4 regions of the Rhizobium sp. NPDC092011 genome follow, and region 4 is predicted to be linked to each of the others. Evidence: predicted binding sites of a transcription regulator. Region 4 holds the regulator's gene; each other region holds the start of a gene.
The links. The regulator PhoB, encoded in region 4, activates phosphate uptake and scavenging genes when phosphate is short. The targets are predictions, from matches to a motif close to TGTCATNNANCTGTCAT.
Positions count from the first base shown of each region.

Region 1: a site for PhoB is predicted at 1,559-1,575, ahead of ACIQJ2_RS19325 (DUF2794 domain-containing protein). Genes of this name have one in related genera too.
Region 2: a site for PhoB is predicted at 4,994-5,010, ahead of phnC (phosphonate ABC transporter ATP-binding protein). Genes of this name have one in related genera too.
Region 3: a site for PhoB is predicted at 4,436-4,452, ahead of ACIQJ2_RS12855 (LTA synthase family protein). Genes of this name have one in related genera too.

Region 1 covers NZ_JBIVSO010000004.1:204,031-211,984, reverse strand. Annotated here, with positions in the region: gene acnA (aconitate hydratase AcnA) at 1-135, shown strand, start outside; gene ACIQJ2_RS19330 (thioredoxin family protein) at 389-1,132, shown strand; gene ACIQJ2_RS19325 (DUF2794 domain-containing protein) at 1,597-1,998, shown strand; gene ACIQJ2_RS19320 (GNAT family N-acetyltransferase) at 2,052-2,609, opposite strand; gene ACIQJ2_RS19315 (Bax inhibitor-1/YccA family protein) at 2,727-3,467, opposite strand; gene ACIQJ2_RS19310 (ABC transporter permease) at 3,664-6,195, opposite strand; gene ACIQJ2_RS19305 (ABC transporter ATP-binding protein) at 6,210-6,920, opposite strand; gene ACIQJ2_RS19300 (arylesterase) at 7,003-7,653, shown strand; gene thpR (RNA 2',3'-cyclic phosphodiesterase) at 7,722-7,954, shown strand, end outside.
Region 2 covers NZ_JBIVSO010000009.1:43,884-51,837, reverse strand. Annotated here, with positions in the region: gene phnH (phosphonate C-P lyase system protein PhnH) at 1-151, shown strand, start outside; gene ACIQJ2_RS27325 (carbon-phosphorus lyase complex subunit PhnI) at 155-1,264, shown strand; gene ACIQJ2_RS27320 (alpha-D-ribose 1-methylphosphonate 5-phosphate C-P-lyase PhnJ) at 1,261-2,172, shown strand; gene phnK (phosphonate C-P lyase system protein PhnK) at 2,169-2,945, shown strand; gene phnL (phosphonate C-P lyase system protein PhnL) at 2,955-3,662, shown strand; gene ACIQJ2_RS27305 (DapH/DapD/GlmU-related protein) at 3,659-4,276, shown strand; gene ACIQJ2_RS27300 (pyridoxamine 5'-phosphate oxidase family protein) at 4,370-4,924, shown strand; gene phnC (phosphonate ABC transporter ATP-binding protein) at 5,146-6,000, shown strand; gene phnD (phosphonate ABC transporter substrate-binding protein) at 6,094-6,999, shown strand; gene phnE (phosphonate ABC transporter, permease protein PhnE) at 7,066-7,954, shown strand, end outside.
Region 3 covers NZ_JBIVSO010000002.1:916,839-924,792, forward strand. Annotated here, with positions in the region: gene gor (glutathione-disulfide reductase) at 1-275, shown strand, start outside; gene ACIQJ2_RS12845 (class II 3-deoxy-7-phosphoheptulonate synthase) at 429-1,802, shown strand; gene ACIQJ2_RS12850 (GFA family protein) at 1,955-2,374, shown strand; gene ACIQJ2_RS12855 (LTA synthase family protein) at 2,474-4,402, opposite strand; gene ACIQJ2_RS12860 (NAD+ synthase) at 4,590-6,269, shown strand; gene ACIQJ2_RS12865 (PD40 domain-containing protein) at 6,298-7,125, shown strand; gene ACIQJ2_RS12870 (ankyrin repeat domain-containing protein) at 7,303-7,954, shown strand, end outside.
Region 4 covers NZ_JBIVSO010000006.1:190,898-198,851, reverse strand. Annotated here, with positions in the region: gene ACIQJ2_RS23770 (Hsp33 family molecular chaperone) at 29-1,018, opposite strand; gene argF (ornithine carbamoyltransferase) at 1,066-1,983, opposite strand; gene ACIQJ2_RS23760 (aspartate aminotransferase family protein) at 2,057-3,256, opposite strand; gene ACIQJ2_RS23755 (GcrA family cell cycle regulator) at 3,682-4,206, shown strand; gene phoB (phosphate regulon transcriptional regulator PhoB) at 4,374-5,057, opposite strand; gene phoU (phosphate signaling complex protein PhoU) at 5,090-5,803, opposite strand; gene pstB (phosphate ABC transporter ATP-binding protein PstB) at 5,855-6,670, opposite strand; gene pstA (phosphate ABC transporter permease PstA) at 6,685-7,954, opposite strand, start outside.

The DNA.
Region 1 (7,954 bases), on a different contig from region 4:
ATCGCCAAAGTCACCTATGGCGACGGTACGGTTCGCGATATTCCGATCATCTGCCGTATCGATACGCTGGATGAGGTCGTCTACGTCAACAATGGTGGTATCTTGCAGACCGTTCTGCGCGATCTCGCTGCCTGATAGCTATCGACGCTGATCTTAGGAGGCCGCCGGAAAACTCTTCCGGCGGCCTCTTCTTTTTCACGGGGATGTGTTCGGCGCACCTGCCATGCGGCCCTGGCCTCACCCCATCGTGACTTTGCGTCATCACGCTTAGCTATTATCTCTTGTTTCAGGTTTTTCGGGCTTGATATGGCCTTACCGCCCCAAAGAGCGTGAATGTTTCGGAGGCTGCGCTGGCGGCCGGCGAAATTTGATGCAGAGGTAAGATAGAATGCGCCTTCGATTTTCGGTTCCACTTCTGGCAGGCATAGCGCTCGCAAGTTCGCTGCATGCGCAGGAGGCTGCGAAGATCAAGGGCGTGGTCGAGCTTTTCACCGCACAGGGCTGCGCTTCCTGTCCGCCGGCTGACGCCGCGTTTCGCAAGCTGATTCGCCAGGGCGACGTCGTGGCGCTCGCCTATCATGTCGACTACTGGAACTATCTAGGCTGGAGCGACACCATGGCGTCCAAGGACAACACGGCGCGCCAATATGCCTATGCACGCACGCTCGGGCGCAGCGGGGTCTATACGCCGCAGGCCATCGTCAATGGCCGCGATCATATGAACGGTGCAGACCTCAATGCGATCAACGTCAAGATCGATACCTTTCAGCGCAATGGCGAGGGCCTGACCATTCCGGTGAATGCCGCAATGAAGGACGATGAGCTTTCGATCAAGATCGGCGCCGGCCAAGGCAAGGCGAATGTCGTCGTCGTCTATTTCGACAAGGAGCAGATGGTCGCTCCCAAGGGCGGTGAAAACAACGGCCAGCAGATTGCCTACATGCACGCGGTTTCCGATGTCGAGACAGTCGGCATGTGGGATGGGAAGGCGATGAATATCGTGCTGCCCGCCAATGTGCTGAGCAAGGCGGGGCGCAGAGGACTTGCGGTGCTTCTGCAATCGTCGTCGCCTTCAGGCGATCCCTCGGCCATCATCGGCGCGACCGTTCTGACGGTGGGCTCGGACGGCTGAGCCTATCCGTTGGCTGCAAGCCTTCTATTTCGGCTACGATCGAAAGGGTTTCCGCTTTGGCATGTGCCAAAAGTTTCCCTATTTTGGCTGATGCCAAGAAGGGGAGGTGCCCGGCAAGGACGCATTCGGGGCTGGGGTTTATCGATACGTCCCGGCCGGGCGGCTTGGCGCGGCGGCGCCAAGCGGCTGCCTATACTTCCCGCAAATTTGGCGTGGTTTTGACTGAAATGCGGCGCTGCGGAGACGCTTTTGGGCATGGGAAAGAAATTGTGAGCCGCCAGAGCGTGATGCCGAAAAGTGTATGCGGTTTTCGGATGACATCACGCTCTACATCTTTGATTCTAGAGCGGATTCATATTTCAGGTCGAACAGACCTGAAATCATCCGACTCTAGACGTCTTGCAATTTGATGCGGCTGAGGCAAACTGTCATTCTCCTGTCATGAGATAGCCCTTGGGGGATTGATGACTGATCAGCCGGATTTGCGACATAGCGAAAGCCGCTCCGTGGAAAATACCTCCTCCGTCGTCGTCGATCTCAAAGAATATAAACAGAGCAAGGATCCCTTGCCGGTGACGTTTCATCGCCGCGAGCTGGATGCCATTCTCTGGATCTACGGCCGTATGGTCGGCGAGGGCGAGTGGCGGGATTACGCGATCGACCACCTCAAGGAAAAGGCGGTCTTCTCCGTCTTCAAGCGTTCTGGCGAGATGCCGCTCTTCCGCATCGAAAAGAACCCGAAACTGGCCGCCAAGCAGGGTGCCTTCTCCGTCATCAATACCAACGGGATGACATTGAAGCGCGGGCATGACCTCAGCCAAGTCCTGAAGGTTTTCGACAAGCAGCTGAAGCTGGTGGAGAAGTAGTTTCTCCGCATTGGGGGACTTAGGGATATCGAAGGCTCAATGCGAGCGCGTGTCTAACCCTCAAACAGCGTCCCAGGATAAACGCTCGGGTCGGGGTCGTTCTCCGCACCGTCGCCAAGCGCCTTCTGCATCAGCATCGTATCCAGCCACCGGCCATGCTTGTAGCCCGTGCCCTTCAGCAGCCCGACTTCTGTAAATCCCGCAGCTCGATGCACGGCGACGGAGGCTGGATGCGCGCCGCCGATAACGGCGACCATCTGGCGAAAGCCCAGTGTCTGGCAGCTATCAATCAAGGCATTCAGCAGCAGCTTGCCGATCCCGCGTCCGCGGGCCTCCGGAGCAAGGTAGATCGAATCCTCCACCATCCAGCGATAGGCTGGACGCGTGCGGAAGGACGAGGCATAGGCATAGCCAAGAAACGTGCCGTCCGCATCCTCGGCGACGATATAGGGATAGGCTTTTTCCTGGATCGCGTGAAAGCGGCCTGCCATCTCCTCTTCGCTTGGAGGAGTGATCTCGTAGCTTGCCGTGCCGTTCAGCACGGAATCGCGGTAGATGGCGGTTATGTGGGGCAGGTCGTCTAAGGTTGCGCTGCGGAGGCGGACGGACATGTGTTTCTTGCTGCCTGATGTGCTGATGGCGATGGCTGCCATCAAATCGCAGGCCTCTTTATCAGGCAAACAAAAAGGCGGCCGGGGCCGCCTTTTCGATCGTTATTCAAGTTGCGCTTAGTTGCGGTTGCCCATGAAGCGCAGCAGGAACATGAACAGGTTGATGAAGTCCAGGTAGAGCGACAGGGCGCCCATGATCGCCTTGCGGCCAGCCACGGTTGCGTCATCGGCATCGTAGTACATTTCCTTGATCCGCTGCGTATCGTAGGCGGTGAGGCCTGCGAAGATCAGCACGCCGATCACCGAGATGGCGAACTGCATGGCAGACGAAGCCAGGAAAATGTTGACCAGCGATGCGATGATCAGTCCGAAGAGACCCATCATCAGGAACGAGCCCATCGCCGAGAGATCACGCTTGGTCGTGTAACCGTAGAGCGACAGCGCGCCGAAGGAGGCGGCGGTCACGAAGAAGGTCTGCACGACGCTCTGGCCGGTGTAGATGATGAAGATCGACGACAGCGACAGGCCCACCAGTGCGGCGTAGACCCAGAAGGTCGTCGTCGCGGCGGCTACGCTCATGCGGTTGATCCTGAAGCTCAGGAAGAAGACCATCGCCAGCGGAGCGAGGATGACAACCCACTTCAGCGGGCTGAGATAGATCGCCTGGCCGAAAGCCGTGATCTGTCCGTTTGCGAAAGCCAGAGAGAAAGCGAGATAAGCGGCAACACCCGTGATCGCCAGACCCAGCGCCATCAGGTTATAGACCTTGAGCATGTAGGCTCGAAGGCCCTCGTCTATCATCGCACCCGATTGCGCACCGCTCTGCGCCCGGTTTTGGTAATTGCGAAAGTCAGCCATGTTTTCCTCTTTCAAGCTCCGATTTGGGAACGGTGTCGGGCCATTCAGGCCCAGGCGCCGCTGCGGAGCTCCAGCATGCCTGCACAGAATATGAGGCTTTCAGGCCTTGTAGACAAGGGTCAAGCGGCCTGACCGATGTTAAATCGATGTAATATCGTGCCGTTTTCGCGGCGTTCGGTTAATCCGCGAGGAGAATTCATAGCTCCCGCAGAACGGGTGCCGCTTTCTGACCCAGGATGCGCCATGTGCCGATGAGTCCGATCCCGACCGTCAGCACCAGGGCGATGACGAGGGTGGAGAGCGCGACATCGGGCATGAAGGTGGAAGGCAGCTTCATGATGCGGCTGACGATATACCAGGCGGAGGCGGAGCCGGCGATCAGCGCGAAGATCGCGGTCGCGGCACCCAGGATCAGATATTCGTAGCTGAAGGCGCGAATCAGCATCGCCCGGGTTGCACCGAGCGTTTTGAGAATGACGGCATCATGCGTGCGGGCACGGTTTCCGGCTGCCAATGCGCCGGCCAGCACCAGCACCGAGGCGATGAGCGCGACCGAGGCGGCGGCGCGGATCGCTGTCGCGAGTTGTCCTACCAGCGTGTTGACGACATCGAGGGCATCCTTGACGCGGACGCTTGTTATGGTCGGGTAGGCGTTGGTGACTTTCCTGAGAATTGCCGCTTCCTGCTCCGAGGTCGCGGAGGTATCCGTCAGGGTCGCAAGCCAAGCGTGCGGCGCGCCCTTGAAGGTGTTTGGCGAGAAGATCATCACGAAATTGATGGACAGCGACTGCCATTGCACCTTGCGGAAGCTGGCGATCTTGGCGGTAATATTGCGGCCGAGCACGTTGACGGTGACTTTGTCGCCAAGCTTCAGGCCAAGCGCCTTGCCTTCTTCTTCCGAAAAGGACACCAGCGGCTCGCCGCCATAATCCTTGTCCCACCATTTGCCTTCGGTGACCGAAGCGTTTTCCGGCACTGTCTCGGCGTAGGTGATGCCGCGATCGCCGCGCAGCACCCATTGCCCCGCGGCCGGCACTTTCATCTTGGTGACATCCTCGCCGTTGAAGGCGATGATCCGGCCGCGCAGCATCGGCGCTTCGACGAGCTTGCCCTTGGGATCGAGGTCGAGGACGATCTTGCGGAAGCCCTCGAGTTCCGGCCCCTGGATATCGACGAAGAAGAAATTCGGCGCCTTCTCGCTCATGCGCCCCATGAGTTCGCTGCGCATGTTGCCGTCGATCAATGTCAGGGTTACCAGCAGCGCCAGGCCGAGGCCGAGCGACAGTACGACCGATGAGGTGAGCGCGCCCGGGCGATGGATATTGCCGATCGCCAGCCGCAGGGCCGGCGAGCGCACGCGCGGACTGCGGCGCGCAAGCCAGGAGAGCAGGGCTGCGACGACGCGCAGCACGACGAAAGCGGCAGCGATCGAGACGACGAAGACGATGGCGATGAAGCGGTCATAGGCGGTGACGATCGCCAAAGCCGCAAGCGCTGCCATCAGCAGGCCAGCGGCAAGCAGATAGGGCCAGCCGGGCAGGCGGCGCGTCTCGAAGCCCTGTTCGCGGAAGAGCGCGGTTGCCGGTACTTCTCGGGCATGGCCGAGCGGCGGAATGGCAAAGGCAAGCGTCGTCAGCAGCCCGAACACGGCTGCCAGCGCCAATGGGCCGGGATAGAGCCGCGGCGCCGTCGATATCGGCAGGAATTCCGCCATGAACTGGGAAGCGATGATGGGCGCGATAGCGCCGATAACCAAGCCGATGACGACGCCGGCAAGCGCGATGACGGCGATCTGGATGAGATAGATCAGCACGACGACGAAGGCCGGAGCGCCGAGGCATTTGAAGGTGGCGATGGTGGTGCGCTTCGAATCAAGGAAGGCGCGCACGGCGTTTGCGACGCCCACGCCGCCGACGATGAGCGCAGCCAGCCCGACCAACGTCAGGAACTGCGAGAAGCGCGTCACGTTGTCGGCAAGTTCGGGCGCGGCGCGGGCGCTGGTGCGGATCGACCAGCCGGCCTGCGGGAAGGCGGCTTTGGCGCGATCGCCGATGTTGTTCAGGCCGCTCGCAGGATCGTCCATGCGGATCCTGTAGGCCTGCTCGACGAGGCTGCCCGTTGTAATCAGGCCGGAAGCCGTCAGCGCCTCGCGGCTGGTGAGCAGGCGCGGAGCGAAGCCGAAACCTTCGGAGACAGCGTCCGGTTCATTCTTGATGGTGCCTGATATGTGCAGCTTCGCATTGCCGAGCAGCAGGTCGTCGCCGACCTTGAGGTTCAGGCGTTCGAGCAGCAACGGGGCGACGACGGCGCCATAGCCGCCATCCTTGGTGGCGAGCAGAGCCGAGATCGGCTGGTTGGGGTCGGCTTCAAAGCTGCCGTAGAGTGGATAGGCGTCATCAACCGCCTTGACCTCGACCAATGCCTGGTCGGAGCCATCGGGCAGGCGGGACATCGAGCGCAGATTGGTTGAGCGTGAGAGCTTGCCGAGGCCTTGCAGAAAGGCCAGTTCCTCAGGCGTTGCCTCGCGATTGCGCAATTCGAAACGAACGTCACCCGCCAGCAGCGATTGTCCCTGCGTCGAGATCGCATCGGTGATCGAGCGCGACACGGAGTTGACGGCGGCAATGGCGCCGGTGCCGAGCGCGATGCAGGCAAGGAAAATGTAAAAGCCGCCAAGGCCACCGCGCAGTTCGCGCAAGGCAAGACGGAAGGCGAGTGACAGTCGCATTCGTGCCGCACTCGTCATGCGATGGCCGCCTGATTGACGCGTGGCTGAGCGCTGTCATTCTCGATTTCACCGGAGCGGACGCGAATCTGGCGCGAGCAGCGTGCGGCAAGTGCCGGATCGTGTGTGACAAGGAGCATGGTCGTGCCGCGCTCGGCCTGCTGGGCGAACAGCAGGTCGGCGATCTGGCGCCCGGTATCGGTGTCGAGATTGCCTGTCGGTTCGTCGGCGATGAGAACGGCGGGCGAAGGCGCAAGGGCGCGGGCGATCGCCACGCGCTGCTGCTCGCCGCCGGACAACTGGCCGGGATAGTGATTGAGCCGCTCGCCCAGCCCCACGGCTTCGAGCTCGCGCCGGGCGATATCGAAGGCGTCCCTGGTATTGGCAAGCTCCAGTGGAACCGCGACGTTTTCCAGCGCCGTCATATTGGCGATGAGGTGGAAAGACTGGAAGACAATGCCGATGTTACGGCCGCGGAAATCGGCGATGCGATCTTCGCTCAGGCTGTGCAGCGGCGTATCGCTGATCAGAAGTTCGCCGCTATCGAGCTTCTCGAGGCCGGCCAGCACCATCAGCAGCGTCGACTTGCCGGAGCCGGAGGGACCGACGATTCCGACCGCCTCACCCTCCATGATGGTGAGGTCGATATCCTTCAGCACATGGACTGACGCGGCAGCATTGCCGAGCGTCAAATCCGCCTTCTTCAGCTCGATGATGGTTTTTGCCAATGCGAACGCCCTATATATCAGTGAGCATCAGAGATAATGGCGGGCGCGATTTGGCCCGAGCAGCGAATTTAGGGAATGGATCATGAGTTTTAAAGTTGCTGCGTTTCACTTCGCTGTCATCACTTTCAGTCTTTTGTTTGGCGCGGCGGGCGCCGCCGAGGCCCGAACCATTCAGCTCGTCGGCTTCGGCGACAGTCTGATGGCCGGCTATCAGTTGCCGCCAGGCGATGGCTTTCCCGCCAAACTGGAGGCTGCGCTGAAGGCGAAGGGGTTGGACATGACCGTGGCCGATGCCGGCGTGTCGGGAGATACGACATCCGGCGGGCTTTCGCGCATCGATTGGTCGGTGCCTGACGGCACGGACGGCGTGATCCTGGAGCTTGGCGCCAATGACGCGCTTCGCGGCATTCCGCCTGAGCAGACGGAGAAGAACCTGGAAACGATGATCGAGCGGTTGAAGGAGCGGAAGATCCCGATCTTCCTCGCCGGCATGCTGGCGCCGCCGAACATGGGGCCGGACTATGCCGAGAAATTCAATCCGATCTACAAGCGTCTGGCTGAAAAATACCAGCTTGCGCTCTATCCGTTCTTCCTTGACGGCGTCGCCGCCCAGGCGGATCTACAGCTCGCCGACGGCATGCATCCGAACCCCAGGGGTGTCGATGTCATGGTCGAGCGTATCTTACCGGCCGTTATCAAGTTTGTAGGGATGATTGACGCAGGTGCGAAATAGATGCTTGCACCGACTGCAAATGCGTGATTCCCTGCTTATACCTGCAAGAGATTCGGGGAGTGCTCGTCATGCCGAGACTTTTTACCGCCCTCGAAATTCCGCGCAACGCGGCCATGAGCTTGTCATTGTTGCGCGGTGGTCTCCCGGGAGCCAGGTGGATCGACGTTGAAAATTATCACATCACTTTGCGCTTCATCGGCGATGTCGATGGCCGCACGGCGGATGAGATCGTCGACCGGCTGGACCGGATAGATCGCCCTGAGTTCCAGCTGCGGCTGGAGGGCATCGGTTCCTTCGGTTC
Region 2 (7,954 bases), on a different contig from region 4:
GATCGCTCCCGTGGGCCTGCCGGACAGCTTCCTTCGCATCTGGAACGACAATCGCGCCCTCTTCCCGCGCGGTGCGGACCTCGTTCTGACCGCCGGCCGGCAATTCCTCTGCCTGCCGCGCACCACCAAGATCATCGCGACGGAGATGTGACATATGTATGTTGCCGTAAAGGGTGGCGAAGCCGCCATCGCCAATGCTCACCGGCTGCTGGCCGATCGTCGCCGCGGCGACCGTTCGCTGCCGGCGCTCGGCATCGACCAGATCGTCGAGCAGCTCGCACTCGGCGTCGATCGCGTCATGGCCGAAGCCTCGCTCTATGACCGCACGCTGGCGGCACTTGCCGTCCGCCAGGCGCGCGGCGACATGATCGAAGCGATCTTCCTGCTGCGCGCCTACCGCACGACACTGCCGCGCTTCGGCTACTCCCAGCCACTCGACACCGCAGCAATGAAGATCGAACGCCGTATCTCGGCAACCTACAAGGATTTGCCCGGCGGCCAGCTTCTCGGCCCGACTTTCGACTATACGCACCGCCTGCTCGACCCGAGCCTTTTGACCGACGAGGAAGTGGACGAACCGATGCAGCGGCCGGCCGAAGAGGGCCGCGTCATGCGCGTTTCTGAAATTCTCGACCAGGAAGGGTTGATCGAGGGCGACGGCGCCATGCCGGTCGATCATGAAATCGGCGATCTGACGCGCAAGCCGCTGGAGTTCCCGATGAGCCGCGATCTTCGCCTGCAGGCGCTCGCCCGCGGCGACGAAGGCTTCCTGCTGGCGCTCGGTTATTCGACGCAGCGTGGCTACGGCCGCACTCATCCCTTCACCGGCGAAATCCGCATCGGCGAAGTCGAAGTGGAACTCGACGTGCCGGAACTCGGCTTTGCCGTCTCGCTCGGCCGCATCCAGGTGACCGAGTGCCAGATGGTCAACCAGTTCAAGGGTTCGGCCAAGGCGCCGCCGCAGTTTACCCGCGGCTACGGCCTGGTCTTCGGCCAGAGCGAACGCAAGGCCATGGCCATGTCGCTGGTCGACCGTGCGCTGCGTGCCGACGAATTCGGTGAAGACGTCACTGCGCCGGCACAGGACGAAGAATTCGTCATCTCCCACTCCGACAACGTGCAGGCGACCGGCTTCGTCGAACATCTGAAGCTGCCGCACTATGTCGACTTCCAGGCCGAACTCGACCTGGTGCGGCGGATGCGCCGCGATTTCGAGGCCGCTCGCGACAGCGGCATGGATCCCATGACGGAGGCAGCCGAATGACCGAACTCGCCACCTACAACTTCGCCTATCTCGACGAGCAGACCAAGCGGATGATCCGCCGCGCCATCCTGAAGGCAATCGCCATCCCCGGCTATCAGGTACCCTTCGCCTCGCGCGAAATGCCGATGCCCTACGGCTGGGGCACCGGCGGCGTTCAGCTAACGGCGGCGATCATCGGCCCGCAGGATGTGCTGAAGGTCATCGACCAGGGTGCCGACGACACGACCAATGCCGTCTCGATCCGCGCCTTCTTCCAGAAAGTCGCCAATGTGGCGGTCACCACCCGCACGGAAGAGGCGACCATCATCCAGACGCGTCACCGTATCCCGGAAACCAAGCTCAGTGCGAACCAGGTGCTCGTCTATCAGGTGCCGACCCCAGAGCCGCTGCGCTATCTGGAGCCGCGCGAAACCGAGACCCGCAAGATGCACGCGCTTGAGGAATACGGCCTCATGCATGTGAAGCTCTACGAAGACATCGCCCGTAACGGCCGTATCGCCACGACCTATGCCTATCCGGTCAAGGTTGCGGGACGCTACGTCATGGACCCATCGCCGACGCCGAAATTCGACAATCCGAAAATGCATCTGTCCGATGCCCTGCAACTCTTCGGCGCGGGACGTGAGAAGCGGATCTATGCCGTTCCGCCCTATACCGAAGTCGTCAGCCTCGACTTCGAGGACCATCCTTTCGAGGTCCAGCGCTTCGACAAGCCCTGTACTCTTTGCGGCGCCGAGCAGGTCTATCTCGACGAGGTGATCCTCGACGACAAGGGCGGGCGCATGTTCGTCTGCTCCGACACCGATTTCTGCGAGGACCGCCGTGCCCATGGTCATGTCGGCCCTATGCTGGCACCAAATGGGCTTGCAGCCGATGGATTGCCTGGTAGCAAGGAGGCTGCCGAATGACCGATACACCGCTTCTGAAAGTCAAGGACATCTCGAAATTCTACGGCAGCCGCATCGGGTGCCGTGACGTGTCCTTCGAACTCTGGCCCGGCGAAGTGCTGGCGATCGTCGGCGAATCCGGCTCCGGCAAGACGACGCTGCTCAACTGCATCTCGACCCGGCTGCTGCCGACGACGGGCAGCGTCGAATACCATATGCGCGACGAGACCTATCGCGATCTCTTCCGCATGAACGAAGCCGAGCGCCGCTTCCTGATGCGCACGGACTGGGGCTTCGTGCATCAGAACCCGGCCGACGGCCTGCGCATGACGGTTTCGGCCGGCGCCAATGTCGGCGAACGCCTTATGGCGATCGGCAACCGCCACTATGGCAATATCCGCAATACGGCCATCGACTGGCTGGAGCGGGTCGAGATCGATGCCGACCGTATCGACGACCAGCCGCGCGCCTTCTCCGGCGGCATGCGCCAGCGCCTGCAGATCGCCCGCAACCTAGTGACCGGCCCGCGCCTGGTATTCATGGACGAGCCGACCGGCGGCCTCGACGTTTCGGTACAGGCACGTCTGCTCGACCTCGTTCGCGGCCTCGTCAACGATCTCGGCCTGTCGGCCATCATCGTCACGCACGATCTCGCCGTCGCCCGGCTTCTGTCGCATCGCATGATGGTGATGAAGGACGGATACGTCATCGAACACGGCCTGACCGACCGCGTGCTCGACGATCCGCGCGAACCCTATACGCAACTGCTCGTCTCTTCGATCCTGCAGGTCTGAGGAAGTATCATGGCAACTCCACTCGTCGTTTCCGAAGTTTTCAAGAGCTTCACCATGCACCTGCGCGACGGCCTGCGCCTGCCAGTCGTCGCCGATGTCTCCTTCTCGGTCGCATCGGGCGAATGCGTCGTGCTCGGCGGTCCCTCCGGCATCGGCAAGAGCTCGCTGCTGAAAATGATCTACGGCAATTATGCCGTCGACAACGGCCAGATCCTCGTCGCGCACAAGGGCAAGATTGTCGATCTCGCCACCGCCGACCCGCGCACGGTGCTTGAAGTTCGCCGGCAGACCATGGGCTATGTCAGCCAGTTCCTGCGCACCGTGCCGCGCGTCGCCGCCATCGACGTCGTTGCCGAGCCGCTGCTGGCCCGTGGCGTAAACGCTGCGGATGCCCGCGAAAAGGCGGCCGGTCTGCTCGCACAGCTGAACCTGCCGCAGGAGCTTTGGCAGCTGCCGCCCGCCACCTTCTCCGGCGGCGAGCAGCAGCGCGTCAACATCGCGCGCGGCTTCATCACAGACCACGCCATCCTGCTGCTCGACGAACCCACCGCATCGCTCGACGCCCGCAACCGCGCCGTCGTCGTCGACTTGATCGAACAGAAGAAGCGGGCGGGTGTCGCCCTCCTCGGCATCTTCCATGACGAGGAAGTACGCGAGGCCGTCGGCAGCCGTATTCTCGACGTTTCGCAATTCTCGCCGAGGAAGGCAGCAGCATGAGCCGCAAGCTAGGCGAAACGCCCTACATCAGCTCCTCAGCCAGCATCAACAATTCGACGCTCGGCCGCTACACCGAAGTGTCCGACCGCTGCCGCATCGATGAAGTCGAGATTGGCGACTATTCCTACATCATGCAGGATGGCGCGGTCTGGTGCGCGACGATCGGCAAGTTCGTCAACATCGCCGCTGCGGTGCGCATCAACGCCACAAACCATCCGACCTGGCGCGCCACACTGCACCACTTCACCTATCGCGCCGCCGACTACTGGCCGGATGCCGATATGGAGACGGATTTCTTCACCTGGCGGCGCGACAACCGCGTCGTCATCGGTCACGACGTCTGGATCGGTCACGGCGCCACCATCCTGCCGGGTGTCACGGTTGGCAACGGTGCGGTCATCGGTGCGGGCGCCGTGGTCTCCAAGGACGTCGCGCCCTACACGATCGTCGGTGGCGTGCCGGCCAAGCTGATCCGTGAACGCTTTACCGCAGAAGTCGGGGCTCGCATGGACAAGCTTGCCTGGTGGGACTGGGACCATGACCGCCTTCGCACGGCGCTTGCCGACTTCCGCGCCCTGTCTGCGGAAGATTTTTTGGAGCGCTACGCCGCCTGAGGACGCTTTCCGCCTAAGCCGGGCTTGCATGGGACCCGCGGGCGTTTCAGCCTCAGGCGATCTGTCCAGCCCGGCTTAAGGGAGGAGTTCTTCATGGCAAAGCAGTTTTCCAGTATCGACGACAGGCTGCACGATTTCATCGCGCGGCAACACATTTTCTTCACGGCATCCGCCGCTGCCAATTCGCGGGTCAACCTCTCGCCGCGCGAGACACTCTGCCTGCGCATCATCTCCCCCAACACGGCCATCTATCTCGACCGAACCGGCAGCGGCAACGAGACCTCAGCCCATATGAAGGCCGACGGGCGACTGACCATCATGTTCTGCGCGATGGAAGGCCCGCCGATGATCCTGCGCCTCTACGGCCGCGGCAGGATCATCCACCGGCCGTCGCCTGAATATCGGGAACTGCTACACACGCACTATGACGGAGACGAGCCGCTCGGCGCACGCCAGATCGTGTGGCTTGATATCGATCTCGTGCAGACCTCATGTGGTTTTGGCGTACCGCTCTTCAGCTATGAAGGCGAAAGACCGAGCCTCGACAACTGGGCCAATGCGAAGGGGCCGGATGGTATTGAGGAGTATTGGCGCGAGAAAAATGTCGTCAGTATGGATGGCTTACCTACCGGTTTATTTGACGACTGAGGACAGCCGAAGCATTCGGTCGTTAATCAACTCAAATCAAGACGAATTGTAACAGCACTTACATAAAACTGACATTGGAGCTTCATGAAGCGGGACTAATCGGTTGCCTTGTGGTTGGCGCCAACCCCCTCGAAACTCCCTTCGAGGCGGGGGCATGCGCCCATTCTTAGCACCGGTACCGCTGATTTTTTGCAGCCCGGCAGCCGCGAAAGGGAAGCACTATGTTCGAACTCAGGAATGTTTCACGCCGGTTTGGCAACAAGCTTGCTGTCGATTCCGTGACTTTGGACATACCCCAGGGACAGATGGTCGGCGTCATCGGCCGCTCCGGCGCCGGCAAGTCGACCCTGTTGCGCATGATCAACCGCCTGGCAGATCCGAGTTCCGGCTCCATCCATTTCTCCGGTGTCGAGGTCTCGAAGCTCAAGGGCCGCGCGCTGCGCAGCTGGCAGCGCGATTGCGCCATGATCTTCCAGCAGTTCAACCTCGTTCCGCGCCTCGACGTACTCACCAACGTCATGCTTGGCCGGCTCAACCAACGCTCGACCGTGCTGAGCCTCCTTTCGGTCTTTACACGCGAGGAGCGCATCGAAGCGATTGCCGCCCTCGAACGCCTCGGCATCGAGCAGACGGCATTGCAGATGGCCGGTACGCTTTCCGGCGGCCAGCAGCAGCGCGTTGCCATCTGCCGCGCCTTGATGCAGCAGCCGAAGATGATGCTCGCCGACGAGCCGATCGCCTCGCTTGATCCGCTCAACGCCAAGATCGTCATGGATGCGCTGCGAGACATCAACGAGCGTGAAGGCATCACCGTCATCACCAACCTTCATACGCTGGATACGGCCCGCAACTATTGCGAACGCATCGTCGGCATGGCCGCCGGCCGCGTCGTCTTCGACGGCAAGGCGTCCGAACTGACGGCTGCAGCCGTCAAGGAAATCTACGGCACCGACAAGGACGGCGCCGGCATCGACGAGACCATGACGTCGACGGCAATCAATATTGCCGACACGGCCGCGCAAGCCGCGGCAACCGAATCTGCCGGCCCGCAACCGCTGGCACTGGCCGGTCTCTGAGAGGGACGGCCGAGATCGAGAGCCCGCGTCAAGGGCACATTTCTTCTAGACCGAAGGCATCCGGGGACACCGGTTAATCAGGAGACGAACCCAATGTTGAAGAAGACTCTTCTTGCGGCTACGGCGCTTCTCGCGCTCGTTGGCGGCGCAAACGCTGCAGATCTCAAGGAATTCCGCGTCGGCATTCTCGGCGGCGAAAACGAAGCCGACCGCCTGCGCAACTACGCCTGCCTCTCCGACCATCTGAAGAAGGAATTCGGTTTCGAGAAGGTTTCGCTGTTCCCGGCTGCCGACTATAACGGCGTTATCCAGGGTCTGCTCGGCGGCACGCTCGACTTCGCAGAACTCGGCGCTTCCGGCTACGCAGCCGTCGCCATCAAGGACCCGAAGGCCGTTACCCCGATCCTGACCACGCAGCAGACCGACGGCGCGACCGGCTACTACTCGATCGGCCTCGCTCTCAAGTCCTCCGGCATCAAGACGATCGCCGACGCCAAGGGCAAGAAGCTCGGCTACGCCGATCCGGACTCCACCTCGGGCTACCTCGTTCCGCTGACGCAGATTCCGAAGACCACCGGCGCTCCGAACGACAAGTTCTTCGCTTCGACCCAGTTCAACGGCGGCCATGAGAACAACCTGCTCGCCGCTTACGACGGCAAGGTCGACGTCGCTGTCGACGACTCCTCGGGCATCGGCGATTTCAAGGACGGCTTCACCTCCGGCACGTTCCGCAAGGCTGTGGACAAGGGCACCGTCGACCCGAACAAGCTCGTCGAAGTATGGCGCTCGCCGCTGATCCCGAACGGCCCGCTCGTCGTTCGCAACGCTCTGGGCACCGAATGGCAGGCCAAGCTGGCCGACTTCTTCCTGAAGCTGCCGACCACGGACGCCAAGTGCTTCAACGCCATCGAAGGCGGCGACTTCAAGGGCTACGTCAAGGTTACCCCGGATTTCTACAACGCCGTTATCGACGTTCGTAAGGCTGCTATCGGCGGCTGATCCGCATTCCGATGACTGGGCGGCCGGCAACGGCCGCCCTTTTGCTATTCACAAAGGCAGGATTTCATGACGATTGCCGATACGCACCCGAACATGCAGAGCGCGCCGCAAAGCGCGAAGGAGATCGGCGACGCCTGGACAAAGATGGTGGCCCGCCGCCGCCTTTACACCGGGATCGGCCTGATCATCCTGCTCGTTGCTTTCGTCAGTTCGGTTCGCTTCGCCGATGAAAGCAATGCCGGCCATTTCTTCGAGCGCCTGCCGCATCTGTTCGATTTCGTCAGCTGGCTTATTCCCAAGGACTGGGCTGACGTCTATCGCGCGCTATTCGATCTGCCGAGCCCCAACGGCGCAAACGGCGCCGGCGGCGAGGAGTTCAATTTCCCGCTCGGCCGTGTCTATGTCTGGGGCGATTTCTATATCCCTGAATATTTCGAGCTGATGCTCGTCACGATCAACATCGCGCTGGTCTCGACCATCGTCGGCTTCGTCTTCGCGGTGCCCCTCGCCTTCTTCGCCGCACGCAACCTGTCTCCCTCGCATCCGATCCGCCTGATCGCCAAGCGCATCATGGAACTGCTGCGCGCCTTCCCGGAAATCGTCATTGCCGGCCTGTTTTCCGCCATCCTGTCGATCGGCCCGATCGCGGCCATCATCGCCGTCGGCCTTCATACGATCGGCGCGCTCGGCAAGCTGTTCTACGAAGTGGTCGAGAACATCGACATGAAGCCGGACGAAGGCATGCGCGCCGTCGGCGCAAGCTGGACGGAGCGCGTTCGCTTCGCCGCCCTGCCGCAGGTTCTGCCGAATTTCATGTCCTATGCATTGCTGCGCCTGGAAATCAATGTCCGCGCCTCCACCATCATCGGCGCCGTCGGCGGCGGCGGTATCGGCGAGGAGCTGAAGCTTGCAATCTCGCGCGGCTTCGGCGCCAAGACCATGGCGCTGATGCTAC
Region 3 (7,954 bases), on a different contig from region 4:
GCGCCCAGTTCCGCCCGATGAAGGCGACGCTCTCGGGCCGCAGCGAAAAGATGATCATGAAGCTGATCGTCAACGCAGCCGACCGCAAGGTGATCGGCGCCCATATTCTCGGCCATGATGCCGGCGAAATGGCGCAACTGCTCGGTATTTCCGTGAAGGCTGGCTGCACCAAGGACGATTTCGACCGGACCATGGCGGTGCATCCGACGGCAGCGGAAGAATTGGTGACGATGTATTCGCCGAGCTACCGTGTCCGCAACGGCGAGCGCGTGTAACGCGCCTAAGCGGCGCAGTTTTGGCTCGCGCCACAAAAGATCAGCACAGTAGTTCGCCTGCCTTTGCAAGCGGACGGCAAAGGTTTATAAGCGCGCGTTATTTACGACGACGGGACGCCCGGCCAGGACCGGGCGCACAAGCAGGTGAGTGATATGGCACAGAATTGGACACCCAGCAGTTGGCGGCAAAAACCGATCCAGCAGGTGCCGGATTTTCCGGACAAGGCAGCGCTTGCAGAGACCGAAGCCCAGCTCGCAAGCTATCCGCCGCTGGTTTTTGCCGGCGAAGCCCGCCGCTTGAAGGCTCATCTGGCCAATGTTGCCGAAGGTAACGGCTTCCTGCTGCAGGGTGGCGACTGTGCGGAGAGCTTTGCCGAGCATGGTGCCGATACGATCCGTGACTTCTTCCGCGCGTTCCTGCAGATGGCCGTCGTCCTGACCTTTGGTGCGCAATTGCCCGTCGTCAAGGTCGGCCGTATCGCTGGCCAGTTCGCCAAGCCGCGCTCTTCGAACATCGAAACGCAGAATGGCGTCTCGCTGCCGAGCTACCGTGGCGATATCATCAACGGTATCGACTTCAACGAAGAGTCGCGCATTCCCAATCCGGAACGCCAGATGATGGCTTACCGCCAGTCTGCTGCGACTCTGAACCTGCTGCGCGCCTTCGCCATGGGTGGCTACGCCAACCTCGAAAACGTGCAGAAGTGGATGCTCGGCTTCGTCAAGGACAGCCCGCAGGGTGAGCGTTACCGCAAGCTGGCCGACCGCATCGGCGAAACGATGGATTTCATGCGCGCAATCGGCATCACCGCCGAGAGCAATGCGAGCCTGCGCGAAACCGATTTCTTTACCAGCCATGAGGCACTGCTGCTCGGCTATGAAGAAGCCTTCACCCGTGTCGACTCCACCTCGGGCGACTGGTATGCGACCTCGGGCCACATGCTCTGGATCGGCGATCGTACACGCCAGGCGGACCATGCCCATGTCGAATATTTCCGCGGCATCAAGAACCCGATCGGCCTGAAGTGCGGTCCTTCGCTGCAGGCGGATGACCTCATCAACCTGATCGATATTCTGAACCCCGAAAATGAGGCCGGTCGCCTGACGCTGATCTGCCGTTTCGGTCACGACAAGGTTGCCGACAATCTGCCGCGCCTCATTCGCGCCGTCGAGAAGGAAGGCCGCAAGGTCGTGTGGTCGTGCGATCCGATGCACGGCAATACGATCACGCTGAACAACTACAAGACCCGTCCGTTCGAGCGGATCCTGTCCGAAGTCGAGAGCTTCTTCCAGATCCATCGCGCCGAAGGCACGCATCCGGGCGGCATCCATATCGAGATGACCGGCAAGGATGTCACCGAGTGCACGGGCGGCGCCCGCGCCGTCGGCGCCGAGGACCTGCAGGATCGCTACCACACCCATTGCGACCCGCGTCTCAACGCCGATCAGGCGCTCGAGCTTGCCTTCCTGCTCGCCGAGCGGATGAAGGGCGGCCGCGACGAGAAGCGTCTGCGCGCGCACGGCTGATTGAACATACATACGAAGTCATTGGCGGGTCGGCGAAAGCCGGCCCGTTTGCTTTGTGCGGAATGGATCAATCCGGCTGAACACCGCTTCATTTCTTTGAGATTGACCGGGAGGCCGTTCTCGGAAAGGCTCTTTCTAAAGAGGGAGCGATCATGAGCGACGAACATTCCGGTGCCTGCCTTTGCGGCAGTGTGCGCTTCAAGACAAGCGACAGGTTGCGTGAGGTCGTTGCCTGCCATTGCTCGCAATGCCGCAAGCAGACGGGGCTCTACTACGCCGCCACAAACGTCGCGGCTGACAAGCTTGTCGTCGAAGGGGAGGAGGCCGTCACTTGGTATCGTGCCAGTTCGTTCGCCCGCCGCGGCTTCTGCAAGACCTGCGGTTCAGCCTTGTTCTGGCAGGCGGATGGTGCCGACGAGATTTCGATCATGGCAGGGCTTTTCGATCAACCGACCGGCCTTGAGATCGGCTACCATATCTTTTGCGCCGACAAGGGCGATTATTACGAGATTGCCGATGGCTTGCCGCAATATCCGCAAGGGCGCCCCGCGCCGGCAACAACGGTGTCCTAAGAAACTTCGCGATCTTCCAGTTTTACTATCAGCGCCTTAGGTTGTTGGTCTTGCACCTATGATTGCCGCGACGTCCCGTACAGTTTTGCGCGCCATGATCTAGCTGCTCTGATCGACAAGCCGTGCGTGCGAGGGAAAGAAGCGTTCCAGCCCCAGCTGGCGCCCGAACATCATATCGTGCTGGAGATAGCGGTAGTCACGCACAATCGGGTCGATAGTCTGTTCGTTGCGTGCCCAATCCGGGAAAGTCTTGTTATCGCGGGTCGCGAGCTGATAGCGGTCGACGATGTTGTACTTCTTCTGGGCGCGACCAAGGAAGCCGGTGTAGAAGGGATGCTCGTATCCCGCGGTCTTCAGCAGCTGATAGGGCAGCTGCGAGGGACTGATCGTGCCGATATCCTTGCGCACGCCCTTTTTGCTCGACCAGATGACGAGTGGCGTTTCATGCTCCTGCTTCATGATGTCGAGCGGTGCCTTGCGGGTTGCGACCTGCTGGGGCATGTAGCCGGTGTTCGGGTAGACTTGGCCGAGCGGGGGCAGATGATCGCCCCAGAGCACGATGATGGTTTCGCGCTCGCGTTTTTCGGCCCAATCCATCAGCATCTTCAAACTGTCGTCGGCTTCGCGCACGCCCTGCGCATAAGTGCCAAGGGTCTCGCGATCGTCGTCATTCAGGTTGCCGATGATCTCGACGGTATTCTCTGCATAGCGGTTGGCCTCATAAGGACCATGCCCCTGAAGGGTGACAGCAAAGAAGAAGAAGGGTCGCTCCGACCCATCGCCCTCGCGCATGATCTCCTTCATCAATGAATCGTCGGAGGCGAACATGCCGCGCTTGTCCATTGCCGGCATGGTTTCCTCGGTGTGGAACTCCTCGAAGCCGAAGGCTCGGTAGACTTCGTTACGGTTCCAGAACCAGCCGCTGAACGGGTGGAGGGCGCGCGCCGAATAGCCTTCGCCACGGAAGAAGGTGGCAAGCGAAGGCATTGGGCGGCGAACATATTGCTGATAGGGGATGCTGCCATAGGGCAGGAAGGCATTGGAGAAGCCCGTCAGCGCCTCGAACTCCACATTGGCGGTCATGCCCCCGAATTCCGGAGAAAAGACATTCCCCGATTGTCTGGTGCGGATGGTCGGCATCGGGTCGGGCGTGAAGGTGATGTTGGTGAGCCGCGTCGGGTCCCAGAGGGATTCGCTCATCAACATGATGACGTCAGGTTTTTGGCGCGGGCCGGAAAGATAGCCATAATTGCGGGCCGGTATGGCGTCCATCGCATCAGGCCCATAACCTGCCGGTGATTTGACGTCGGCCATCGGCAAGTTGAGCGAGAAGGCGATGATGAAGCCGTTATAGTTGTAGTTTTCCGTCTGATCCCAGACGATCGGGATGATGCGCAGTTTCTCGCGGATGTAGGAATATTGGGTAGGGTCCATCTGCGAGATGAAAAGTCCTGCCAGCGGAAGGCATACGGATAGCCGGGCCATGCGCGCCCTGTGAGACAGCGCGGCGGACCGATGCCATGCCTGCCGCCAAAGGATGACAAGAGCTGTGACAGCGGCGATGGTTCCGATGGTAAGCGCGACCGCGGTCCAGGGCCGGTCGCGCACCATGACGGGCATCAGCTCCACAATCTGCCGACCGAAGAGGAAATCGGAGGGATAGAGCGGGTCGGAAAGATAGTTTTGCTTCTGGCTGGAGATGAATGCGGGGACGAGCGCCAGCGGAGCGACGATCAAAGCAGACAGATGCGCGCGGCCCAACAGTGCATCCAGCATCAACATGACAAGCATGATGAGGCCGATTGTGGTGAAACCCGGCCGCGACGGTGAAAGCAGGTAAGGCAGCACGGCCGAGAACTCGCCGCGTGCAATCCACTCAACGCCGACGACGATCGAGGATGCGATCAGCAATGTCAGTATCAGGCTCAAAAATTGGCGCAGGGCAGCCGATTGCTGTCTCGCCGCGCCGATTTTTTGAAAAAGAGTGAGCCTGCCCGTCGAGACGGAACCAATGACCTGATCGACCAAAGATTTCTCCGAATGCTTAAACCTTCATAAAAGTGTCATGCTTCTGTCATGAACGCGCGATGAACTGCAAGGCGATGCTGATATTTTTCCGAGTAAAAATACCGCCTGTGCGCGTGGCGCGATCTAAGATGGTCGTCGTGAGCCAAAGGCGGTTGCCGAAGGGAAATGGCGCCGCTAAATGTATGGCATGACAGAGCAAAGCCACATCACCCACACGATCCGCATCGCGGTTGCGCAGCTCAATCCGACGGTCGGGGACGTTTCCGGCAATCTCGCAAAAGCGCGCGAGGCGCGGGCCGAAGCGGCGCGCGAAGGCGCTGATATCGTGTTGCTGACGGAGCTGTTCATATCAGGCTATCCGCCGGAGGATCTGGTACTGAAACCGGCCTTCCTGCGCGCATGCTGGAAGGCCGTCGAGAGCCTTGCTGCCGATACCGCCGATGGCGGGCCGGGAGTCGTTATAGGCTTTCCGCGGCAAGGCGATGCGGGCCGCTACAATTCCGTAGCCGTTCTCGATGGCGGCAAGGTCATCTTCATCCGAGACAAGGTCGATCTGCCGAATTACGGCGAGTTCGACGAGAAGCGGGTTTTCGACGAGGGAACCATAGCCGGTCCCGTCAATTTCCGCGGCGTCCGCATCGGCATTCCGATCTGCGAGGAGATCTGGAACGATCTTGGCATCTGCGAGACGCTGGCCGAAAGCGGGGCCGAAATCCTGCTGGTGCCGAACGGGTCGCCATATTATCGCGGCAAGGTCGATATCCGTCATCAGGTCGCGCTGCGGCAGGTGATCGAATCCGGTCTGCCGCTGATTTTCGCGGCGCAGGTCGGCGGCCAGGATGAGCTGGTTTTCGATGGCGCGAGCTTCGGCTTCAATGCGGACAAGACGCTGGCCTTCCAGATGAGCCAGTTCGAGACGGCACTGGCGGTCACCACCTGGAAGAAGAACGGTGATGGCTGGCACTGCACCGAAGGGCCGATGGCGCATATTCCGGAAGGTGAGGAGGCCGACTATCGCGCATGCCTGCTGGGCTTCCGCGATTATGTGAACAAGAACGGCTTCAAGTCGGTCGTGCTCGGCCTTTCCGGCGGCATCGATTCTGCGATCTGCGCCGCAATCGCCGTCGACGCGCTCGGCGAGGAGCGCGTGCGCGCGGTCATGCTACCCTACAGATACACGTCGCAGGATTCGCTGAAGGATGCTGCGGACTGCGCCAAGGCGCTCGGCTGCCGTTATGATATCGTTCCGATCGAGGATCCCGTCACCGGCTTCACCTCGGCCTTGTCCGATCTGTTTGAAGGTACTGAAAGCGGCATCACCGAGGAAAACCTGCAGAGCCGCGCCCGCGGCACTATCCTGATGGCGATCTCCAACAAGTTCGGCTCGATGGTGGTGACAACAGGCAACAAGTCCGAGATGTCGGTTGGCTACGCCACGCTCTATGGCGACATGAACGGCGGCTTCAATCCGATCAAGGATCTCTACAAGATGCAGGTCTATGCGCTGTCGCGCTGGCGCAACCTGCATGTGCCGCCCGGTGCACTCGGCCCATCGGGTGAGGTGATCCCGCATAACATCATCGACAAGGCGCCTTCGGCTGAACTCAGGCCGAACCAGACGGACCAGGATTCGCTGCCGCCCTATCCGATGCTCGACGACATTCTCGAATGTCTGGTGGAAAAGGAAATGTCGGTCGAGGAGATTGTCGCGCGGGGACATGACGTCGCGACGGTGCATCGAATCGAGCATCTGCTCTATCTCGCCGAGTACAAGCGCCGCCAGTCGGCGCCGGGCGTGAAGATCACCAAGAAAAATTTCGGCCGCGACCGCCGGTATCCGATCACCAACCGGTTCCGCGACCGCTGATTGCGCGGCGGACGGCAAGGGAGAACGCATGCGCAGCTCGGTGGAAATCTACAATATCCGTACTGGCGCCAATCGTGTCGTCTGGCAAACCGACCAGCTGATCGAGGCGCCGAACTATTCGCCTGACGGTCGCTATCTGCTGCTGAACGGCGACGGGCTGCTGTATCGGCTGCCGCTGGATGGTAGCGGTGACATCGTTCGTGTCGATACCGGTTTTGCTGTCACGTGCAATAACGACCACGGGATTTCCCCGGATGGATCGCTGATCGCCATTTCCGACAAAACGCAGCACGGCAAGTCCTGCATCTATGTATTGCCCGCCGAGGGCGGCACGCCGCGTCAGGTGACGACTAATCTGCCGTCCTATTGGCATGGCTGGTCTCCTGACGGGCAGCGATTTTCCTATTGCGGCATCCGCAACGACGTCTTCGACATCTACACGATCTCCATCGATGGTGGCGAGGAAACGAGGCTGACGCATGGCGAGGGCCGCAACGACGGGCCTGATTTTTCCGCCGACGGGCAATGGATCTATTTCAATTCAAGCCGTACCGGCCTGATGCAGATCTGGCGCGTTCATCCCGACGGCACCGGCCTGCAGCAGCTGACCGACGACAATTACGGCAACTGGTTCGCGCATCCGTCACCGAAAAACGACAAGGTCGTGCTGATCTCATACGATCCCGATGTCTTCGATCATCCGCGCGATCTCAACGTTCGCATGCGGCTGATGGATATGGACGGCGGCAACCTTACGACCCTGTTCGAGCTTTTCGGCGGGCAGGGATCGATCAATGTGCCCAACTGGTCACCTGGTGGTGACGAGTTCGCCTATGTGCGGTACGAACCGGCCTGAATCCAAAATTGTGACCTCTGGACAGATCGTATTTCGCGCGATAGATGTGATCCGTTCTCAGGGCGCATCCGATCCGCGGGAAGGGCAAAGCCCACCTGAAGCATGGAATACGAGACTGCCACACCTCTTTTCAGTCTGTGGGCGCGGATACCGGACGTAAATGGAAGGAGGTCTATTTTGACCACGCGCTCTTTGGCGGCGAACGCCACTCTCGATTCCCTGAAAAAGCAGGCCAAGGCTTTCCTCAAAGCAGTTCAGTCCGGCGACGCTTCGGCGCGGGGCCGCGCCGCTCCCTATTTCGCTGACATTGCCAATGTCGGATTGCAGGACATACAGCTCGTCCTTGCCCGTGAACTCGGATTCTCCAGCTGGGCCAAGCTCAAGGTGCATCTGGAGGCGGGCGATCATCGAAACTTCCCGCCAGACCAACTTGCCAACCGCTTCCTTTCGTTGGTAACGCTTTCCTACTTCGGCAGCATCGCCGCCGATCCCGCCCGCTTCGAGGAAGCGCGTGAGCTGCTGGAAGCAAATCCGGAGATCGCCGTCGAGAACATTCATGTGGCCGCCGCGCTTGGCGATGCCGATGGGGTCGGGCGTTGGCTAGAGCGTCAGCCGCACCTTCTCGATCGCAAGGGCGGCCCCTATGACTGGTCGCCGCTGATGTATGCGGCCTATGCGCGCTTTCCGGGCCGATCAAGCCTGCCGGCCGCGCGCGAGCTGGTCAGGCGCAGGGCTGATGTCAACGCCTTCTTCCTCGACGGTGGCCAATATCGCTTCACCGTATTGACTGGCGTGTTCGGTGAAGGCGAGGCGGGTAAGGAGCGTCAGC
Region 4 (7,954 bases):
CCCTTCCTGGGAATGTTCCAGAGCCGCATCAGGCCGCTTCTATCTCGGATACTTCGAAGCGATAGGTGGTGGAGCAGAACTCGCAGGTCACGGCGATTTCGCCATTCTCTTCGCTCGCCTGGATTTCCTCAGCTGAAAAGCCCTGCAGCACGCCCTTCAGCTTGTCCCGCGAGCAAGAACAGCGATCGTAGACGGCCTTCGGCTCATAGACGCGCACGCCGCGCTCGTGGAACAGACGATAAAGCAGCCGCTCGGTGCCGACGAGTGGATCCGTCAGTTCGTCTGCATCGATCGTCTCGACCAGGCTGCGCGCTTCCGCCCAGGCATCATCCTCGACATGACGGCGCGCGCCGTCATCTCCATCGCCACCATGCAGGTCCGGCTGACGCATGCGTTCCGGCGCTTCGGGGAGGAACTGGGCGATCAGGCCCCCTGCCCGCCAGCGATGGCGCGGCTTGCCGTTCTCGTCGCGATCAAAAAGCTCTGCGGCACCCAGACGCACGCGCGTCGGGATCTGTTCTGACTGGCGGAAATAAGTGCCGGCGATCTCCTCAAGCGACGCGCCGTCGAGAGCGACGATGCCCTGGTAGGGTTGGCTGAACCGGCCCTGGTCGATCGTGAAGGCGAGAACGCCCTTGCCGAGCAGCTGCTCCGGCTCTGTCCGGCCCTCGGCGATAGCCTTCGCCAGCGCCTCTTCATTGAAGCGGGCATAGGCGCGAACATTTTCAGGCGTCGAGAAATCGGCCACCAGCAGATCGACGGGACCGTCGCCCTTGGTCTGCACTGTGAACTTGCCTTCGAACTTCAAAGACGTGCCGAGCAGAACCGTCAGAACGATGGCCTCGGCCAGAAGGCGGGCCACCGGCGTCGGATAATCATGCCGGGCAAGGATCGCATCCAGCAACGGGCCAAGCTGCACGGCGCGGCCGCGCACATCGAGGCCCTCCACCTGAAAGGGTACGACGTGATCGTCACCGGCAAAATCGAACTGACCCAGCGAGGCTGCATTTTCGGCCATTGCTTTACTCCTACTGCGCCCGCGCTCTCAAGCGCGGCTTCATATCCTCAGATCGCGCCCAGGCACCAAGCAAGAATCGACTTTTGCGCATGAAGGCGGTTTTCCGCCTCATCGAAAACAACGGATTGCGGACCATCGATCACTTCGTCCGTCACTTCCTCCCCGCGATGGGCGGGCAGGCAATGCATGAACAACGCGTCTTTGTCGGCCTGTGCCATCAAAGCCTTGTTGACTTGATAGGGCTGGAAGACGTTGTGACCGCGGGCCCGGTGTTCCTGATTCATGGACACCCAGGTATCGGTTACCACGCAATCGACGCCGGCGACCGCACGGTCTGCATCATGCGAGAGCAGGATTTCGGCGCCCTCGTTGCGGGCCCAGTTCAGATAGTGATCCTTTGGCTCGGAACCAAGGGGTACCGCCATGTTCATGCGATAGCCGAAGCGAGCTGCACCTTCGATCAACGAATGCAGTACGTTATTGCCGTCGCCGGTCCAGGCGACAGTCTTGCCCTTGATCGGGCCGCGATGCTCCTCGAAGGTCATGATATCGGCCATGATCTGGCAGGGATGCGTGTCGTCGGTGAGCGCGTTGATGACCGGAACCGTCGCGTGTTCCGCCAGTTCGAGCATGCGCGCGTGATCGGTGGTACGGATCATGATCGCGTCGACATAACGCGACAGGACCTTGGCCGTATCCCCGATCGTCTCGGCGCGGCCGAGCTGCATTTCGGTTCCGGAGAGGAACAGCGTCTCGCCGCCGAGCTGGCGCATGCCGACGTCGAAGGAAACGCGGGTTCGGGTGGAAGGCTTCTCGAAAATCATCGCCAGCATCTTGCCGGCCAGCGGCTTGTCTGCCGCACCCGCCTTCAGCGCCTTCTTTCGCACGATCGCATCGTCGATGATGTGGCGCAGATCGGCAGCCGGGACGGCCGAGAGATCAAGAAAATGTTTCGGAGAAGCCATGTCCTTACCTGTACTCCAGAAAAAACAATAACGCCCGCATGGGGCAGGAACGCCCCGACTGCGGGCGGTAAACTTAGGCCGATTTCTTGGTGCGGGCTGCGCGCGCACGCTCAGCCGCACGCTCGATGCGGGCGAGACCTTCGCGTGCTTCCTCAGCGGTGACGACCAGCGGCGGCAGCAGACGGATGACGTTGTCGCCGGCCGGCACGCCAAGCAGATGCTCGGCGCGGATCGCCTGCAAGAGATCCGCCTGCGGGATTGCCGCCTTAATGCCGAGCATCAGGCCCTCGCCACGAACATCCTCGATGATGTCGGGGAAGCGATCCTTCAGCGAGGCAAGCCCCTGACGGAACACCAGAGCCACATCGCGAATGTGCTGCAGGAAACCATCCGCAAGCACGATGTCGAGCACGGCATTGCCGACCGCCATGGCAAGCGGATTGCCGCCGTAGGTCGAACCGTGCGTTCCCGCCTTCATGCCGGAGGCCGCTTCTGCGGTCGCCAGGCAAGCGCCGAGCGGGAAGCCACCGCCGATCCCCTTGGCAACGGCCATGATGTCGGGCTTGATGCCGGCCCACTCGTAGGCGAAGAGCTTACCCGTGCGGCCAACGCCGCACTGGACTTCGTCCAGGATCAGCAGCAGGCCGTGCTCGTCGCAAATCTGGCGCAGGCCACGCAGGAATTCATTGGTCGCCGGGCGGATACCGCCCTCGCCCTGCACCGGCTCGATCAGGATCGCGGCCGTCGCATCGGTGATGGCTGCGCGAACGGCATCGAGATCGCCGAACGGCACCTGATCGAAGCCCGGAGCCTTCGGGCCGAAACCTTCGATATATTTTTCCTGGCCACCGGCCGCGATCGTCGCGATGGTGCGACCGTGGAAGGCGCCCTCAAAGGTGATGACGTGGAACTTCTCCGGATGCCCCTTGGCGAAGTGATAGCGCCGCGCCGTCTTGATGGCGCATTCCAGCGCCTCGGCGCCCGAATTGGTGAAGAACACCTTGTCGGCGAAGGTGACTTCCGTCAGCCGCTTCGACAGCTTTTCCTGACCGGGCACTTCATAGAGGTTCGACAGGTGCCAGACCTTGTCCGCCTGCGCCTTCAATTCCGCCACCAGATGCGGATGCGCGTGGCCGAGGGAATTGACGGCGACGCCGGCTGCAAAGTCGAGATAGCGCTCACCGCTTTCCGTGACCAGCCACACGCCCTCGCCTCGCTCGAACCGCAGCGGAGCACGCATGTAGGTGTCATAAAGCGGCGCGGTCTCGGCCATGGCCATATCTCCTCGATCACAACTTTAAGGACCAATCGCTTCCGCTTGATGAAACGGGTCCGAAAAAATCAAAAATGCCGCCTTGCGGCGGCCCAGGCACTATTGATGTTTTGCACCGCGATGTCAACAAAACTGGCGATTTAGCAAGTGCGAGAAAACGCTTCAGCGCAAAAGGATTACGTTCGCCACCGCGTATTGCAGAAATGCCACGCCGGGGCAGCAAGTTGGGGAAAACCCCGAAATCGATTCCTCAAGATTCGCGCGACTCTTGTCACGGAGTCAGCCTCACACTAGGTTAAAAACCAATTGCTAGACTGCATGCGGCGGAACTAGTCACCACAATTTTAAAGCGTTTCGTGCCTCGTTCCCATTCGAGGCAATGGTGAAGGATTCTGCCACCGGAAACGCGACAGCGGAGACAGGGCATGAACTGGACAGACGAACGCGTCGAGAAGCTGAAAAAGCTATGGTCCGAAGGGTTGAGCGCCAGCCAGATCGCGGCGCAACTGGGTGGCGTGAGCCGTAATGCCGTCATCGGCAAGGTGCATCGCCTGAACCTTCCCGGCCGAGCGAAGGCGGGTGGCACGGCGACGGCTGCTCGCACGCCGAAGCGCAGCGCCTCGGCGCCGCGGGCCCCGGCTTACACTTCGCGTGTCGCAACCCGCACGGTTACCCGCCAGCAGGGCGCAACCATGCTGAAGGAAGAGATCGAGGTCGATGCGGTCAACGAGATTACCTATCGTCCGGCTTCGAACGTCGTCGTTCCGATCTCTCGTCGCCTCGGCCTGACGGAGCTGACGGAACGCACCTGCAAGTGGCCCGTCGGCGACCCGCTGAAGGACGATTTCCACTTCTGCGGCAACGACAGCCCGGATTCCTCACCATACTGCACCTACCATCAGCGCATGGCGTATCAGCCGGTGAATGAGCGTCGGCGGAACAACGGTTAAGCAATTGCAGGAAAAGTGCGAAGCGGTTTTCCGTCCGGAATTGCGTAAAACAAAAATACCGAGCGACGATCCAAGCATTCAGACAAAGAAACGGGCCCCTCGAGGCCCGTTTTCTGTTTCCGCCGCTATGTTGATGCCTGAGCGCCCCCAACACAAGGATGTGCCGCTCAGGCCTCCATGGAATAGCCCGCGCCGCGAACGGTACGGATGACATCCTGCATATTGGAGAAGTTCAGCGCCTTGCGCAGGCGGCCGACATGAACGTCAACGGTGCGTTCGTCGACATAGATATCGTGCCCCCATACGCCGTCTAGCAGCTGCGAGCGCGAGAAGACGCGGCCCGGCGAGGACATCAGGAATTCCAGCAGGCGGAATTCCGTCGGACCCAGCCGCACTTCACGGCTCTTGCGATGAACGCGATGGGTTTCGCGATCCAGCTCGATATCGCCGCAACGCAGCACCGTGGAGAGAACCTCCGGGCGGGCTCGCCGCAGCATCGCCTTGACGCGAGCCATCAGCTCCGGCGTCGAGAACGGCTTGACGACGTAATCGTCCGCGCCGGTCGAAAGGCCACGCACGCGCTCGCTTTCCTCGCCGCGGGCCGTCAGCATGATGATCGGCAGGCGCTCCGTCTCCGGCCGCATGCGCAGCCGGCGGCAGAGCTCGATACCGGACACGCCGGGGAGCATCCAGTCTAGGATCAGAAGATCGGGGATGCGCTCCTGGAGACGCAACTCGGCTTCATCGCCTCTGAGGATCGTGTCGACCTCGAAGCCTTCGGCCTCGAGATTGTAGCGCAGCAGAACGCTCAGCGCTTCCTCGTCTTCTACAACAGCAACTCTTGGAACCATGCGCCTTTGGTCTCCTTGTCTTCGCTTCCAGATTATTCCGTCACCGCGCCGACGGTGTTGGCGGTATCGTCTTTCGGACGCTCGCCCTCGGGCTGAGCACCGGTCGCCATGTAATAGATCGTCTCGGCAATGTTGGTGGCATGGTCGCCGATGCGCTCGATGTTCTTGGCGCAGAAAAGAAGATGCGTGCAGGTGGTGATGTTGCGCGGATCTTCCATCATGTAGGTCAGCATCTCGCGGAAGAGCGAGGTATACATCGCGTCGATTTCCTCGTCGCGTTCGCGGATCGAGACGGCCTTGTCCGGCGAGCGGGTGGCGTAGACGTCGAGCACTTCCTTGAGCTGGCCGAGCGCCAGTTCGGAAAGATGTTCGATACCGCGAGCAAGGCGGCGCGGAACGCCGGTGCCCTGCACGGCGATGACGCGCTTTGCAGTGTTTTTGCCAAGATCGCCGACGCGCTCCAGATCGGAGGCGATGCGGATGGAACCCATGATCTCACGCAGGTCAGCCGCCATCGGCTGACGACGTGCGATGGTGACGATCGCCTTGTCGCCGACTTCGCGCTCGGCATGGTCGAGAACGACGTCGTCGGAGATGACCTTCTGTGCGAGAGCGGCATCGCTATGAACCAATGCGCGAACGCTGTCGCTGACCATCTGTTCGGCCAGACCGCCCATTTCGGCAATGCGGCGCGTCAGGAACTTCAGGTCTTCGTCATAGGCAGAGAGAATGTGAGTGGAGACCATTTTTCTATCCTCAAGGTGAACTGTGTGAAGGGAGCCGCGCGCCTGACATCATCAACCAAAACGGCCCATGATGTAATCCTGCGTGCGGAAATCGTCGGGATTGGTGAACATCTTATCGGTGTCGTTCTCCTCGACCAGATGGCCGAGATGGAACATTGCGGTGCGTTGCGAAACGCGGGCTGCCTGCTGCATGGAATGCGTCACGATGACGATGGTAAAATTCTCCCGCAGCTCGTGGATGAGGTCTTCGACCTTTGCCGTTGCAATCGGATCCAGCGCCGAGCAGGGTTCGTCCATCAGGATCACTTCCGGGCTGACGGCAACCGCGCGCGCGATGCACAGGCGCTGCTGCTGTCCGCCAGAGAGGCTCGTGCCTGCATCGTGCAGCCGATCCTTCACCTCGCCCCAGAGACCGGCCTTCTGCAGGCTGGTTTCGACGATGTGCTCGAGATCGGCCTTGGACCGATGCAGGCCGTGGATGCGCGGGCCATAGGCGACGTTCTCGTAGATCGATTTCGGAAACGGATTGGGCTTCTGGAAAACCATGCCGACGCGCGCGCGCAGCTCCACTACGTCGATGCTGTTATCGTAGACATCCTGATCGTCGAGCGTGATCTTGCCGGTGATGCGGCATGTCTCGATCGTATCGTTCATGCGGTTGAGGCAACGCAGGAAGGTGGACTTGCCGCAGCCGGACGGGCCGATCAAAGCCGTGACCGTATTGGCGCGAATATTCAGATTGACGTCGAAGAGCGCACGCTTTTCGCCATAGAAGACCGAAACGTCCTGGCCGATCATCTTGTAAGGGATCGTCATCATCTTCTTGGCCAATGCTCTTTCGCTTCCGGCTTCCGTCATCATGTTCATTTTGCGCTCCTCCCCTACCAGCGCCGCTCGAAGCGGCGGCGCAGCAGAATTGCGCCGATATTCATCGCAACGAGGAAAAAGAGCAGGACGATAATGGCCCCAGAGGTCCTTTCGACGAAGGCACGCTCCGCCTCGCTCGCCCACATGTAGATCTGCACCGGCAGCGCCGTCGAAGGATCGAGCGGCGAAGCGGGATAATTGGCGACGAACGCGACCATGCCGATCAAGAGCAGCGGCGCCGTCTCGCCGAGCGCATGCGCCAATCCGAGGATCGTGCCCGTCAGGATGCCAGGCATGGCAAGCGGTAGGACATGGTGGAAGACCATCTGCATGCGCGACGCGCCGAGCCCAAGCGCTGCGCTGCGGATCGACGGCGGCACCGCCCGCAGCGCCGAGCGTGTGGCGATGATGATCATCGGCAGCGTCATCAGGCTCAATACCAGGCCGCCGACCAGCGAGGCCGAGCGCGGCAGGCCCATGGTATTGATAAAGACGGAGAGACCGAGCAAGCCGTAGACGATCGAGGGCACGGCGGCGAGGTTGTTGATGTTGACCTCGATCAGATCCGTCAGCCGGTTCTTAGGCGCGAACTCCTCGAGATAGATCGAGGCGGCGACGCCCACCGGCAAGGCGAGGACGAGCACGGTCAGCATCAGGTAGAGTGAGCCGATCAGGGCGACGCCAAGGCCCGCCGCTTCCGGCCGGCTCGAATTGCCCGACACGAAGAGGCCGCTGTTGAAGGCCTTGTAGAGAGCGCCGCTATCGCGGAGCTGCTTCATCCAGGCAACCTGCCGGTCGGATACCTTGCGGTCCTTCTCGTCCGCCGTGAGATCGATCTGGCCCTTGTTGGCGGAGTCGATGTTGGCGCTGGCAAGGAAAGTGACGTCCTGGGTCGTTCCGACAATCGAAGGGTTGGCAGCGACCCTGTCGCGCAGCGCGATCCTGGCGCTGTCGGATACCATGGCCGTTGCCTCGCGAACGAGCGCGCGATTGGCGGGATCGATACCGAGCATCTTCACCAGCGCATCGCGCACGAGGACCGGATAATTGGCCGATATCAGCAACTTCGGATCGCTGGTCCGCTTGCCTGTCGGATCGATCACCTTCTCGCTGAATTCGATCGGTAAGGTGATCGAGGTCTGGACGAAGGCGGTATAGCCGTTGCGGACAACCGTCGAGACCAGAATGACGAGGAAGACCAGACCGAAGATGACCGCGGCTATGCCGCAGGCGCGGAAACGACGCTCGGCGGCATAGCGCCTGCCAATGCCGATATCGCGGCGC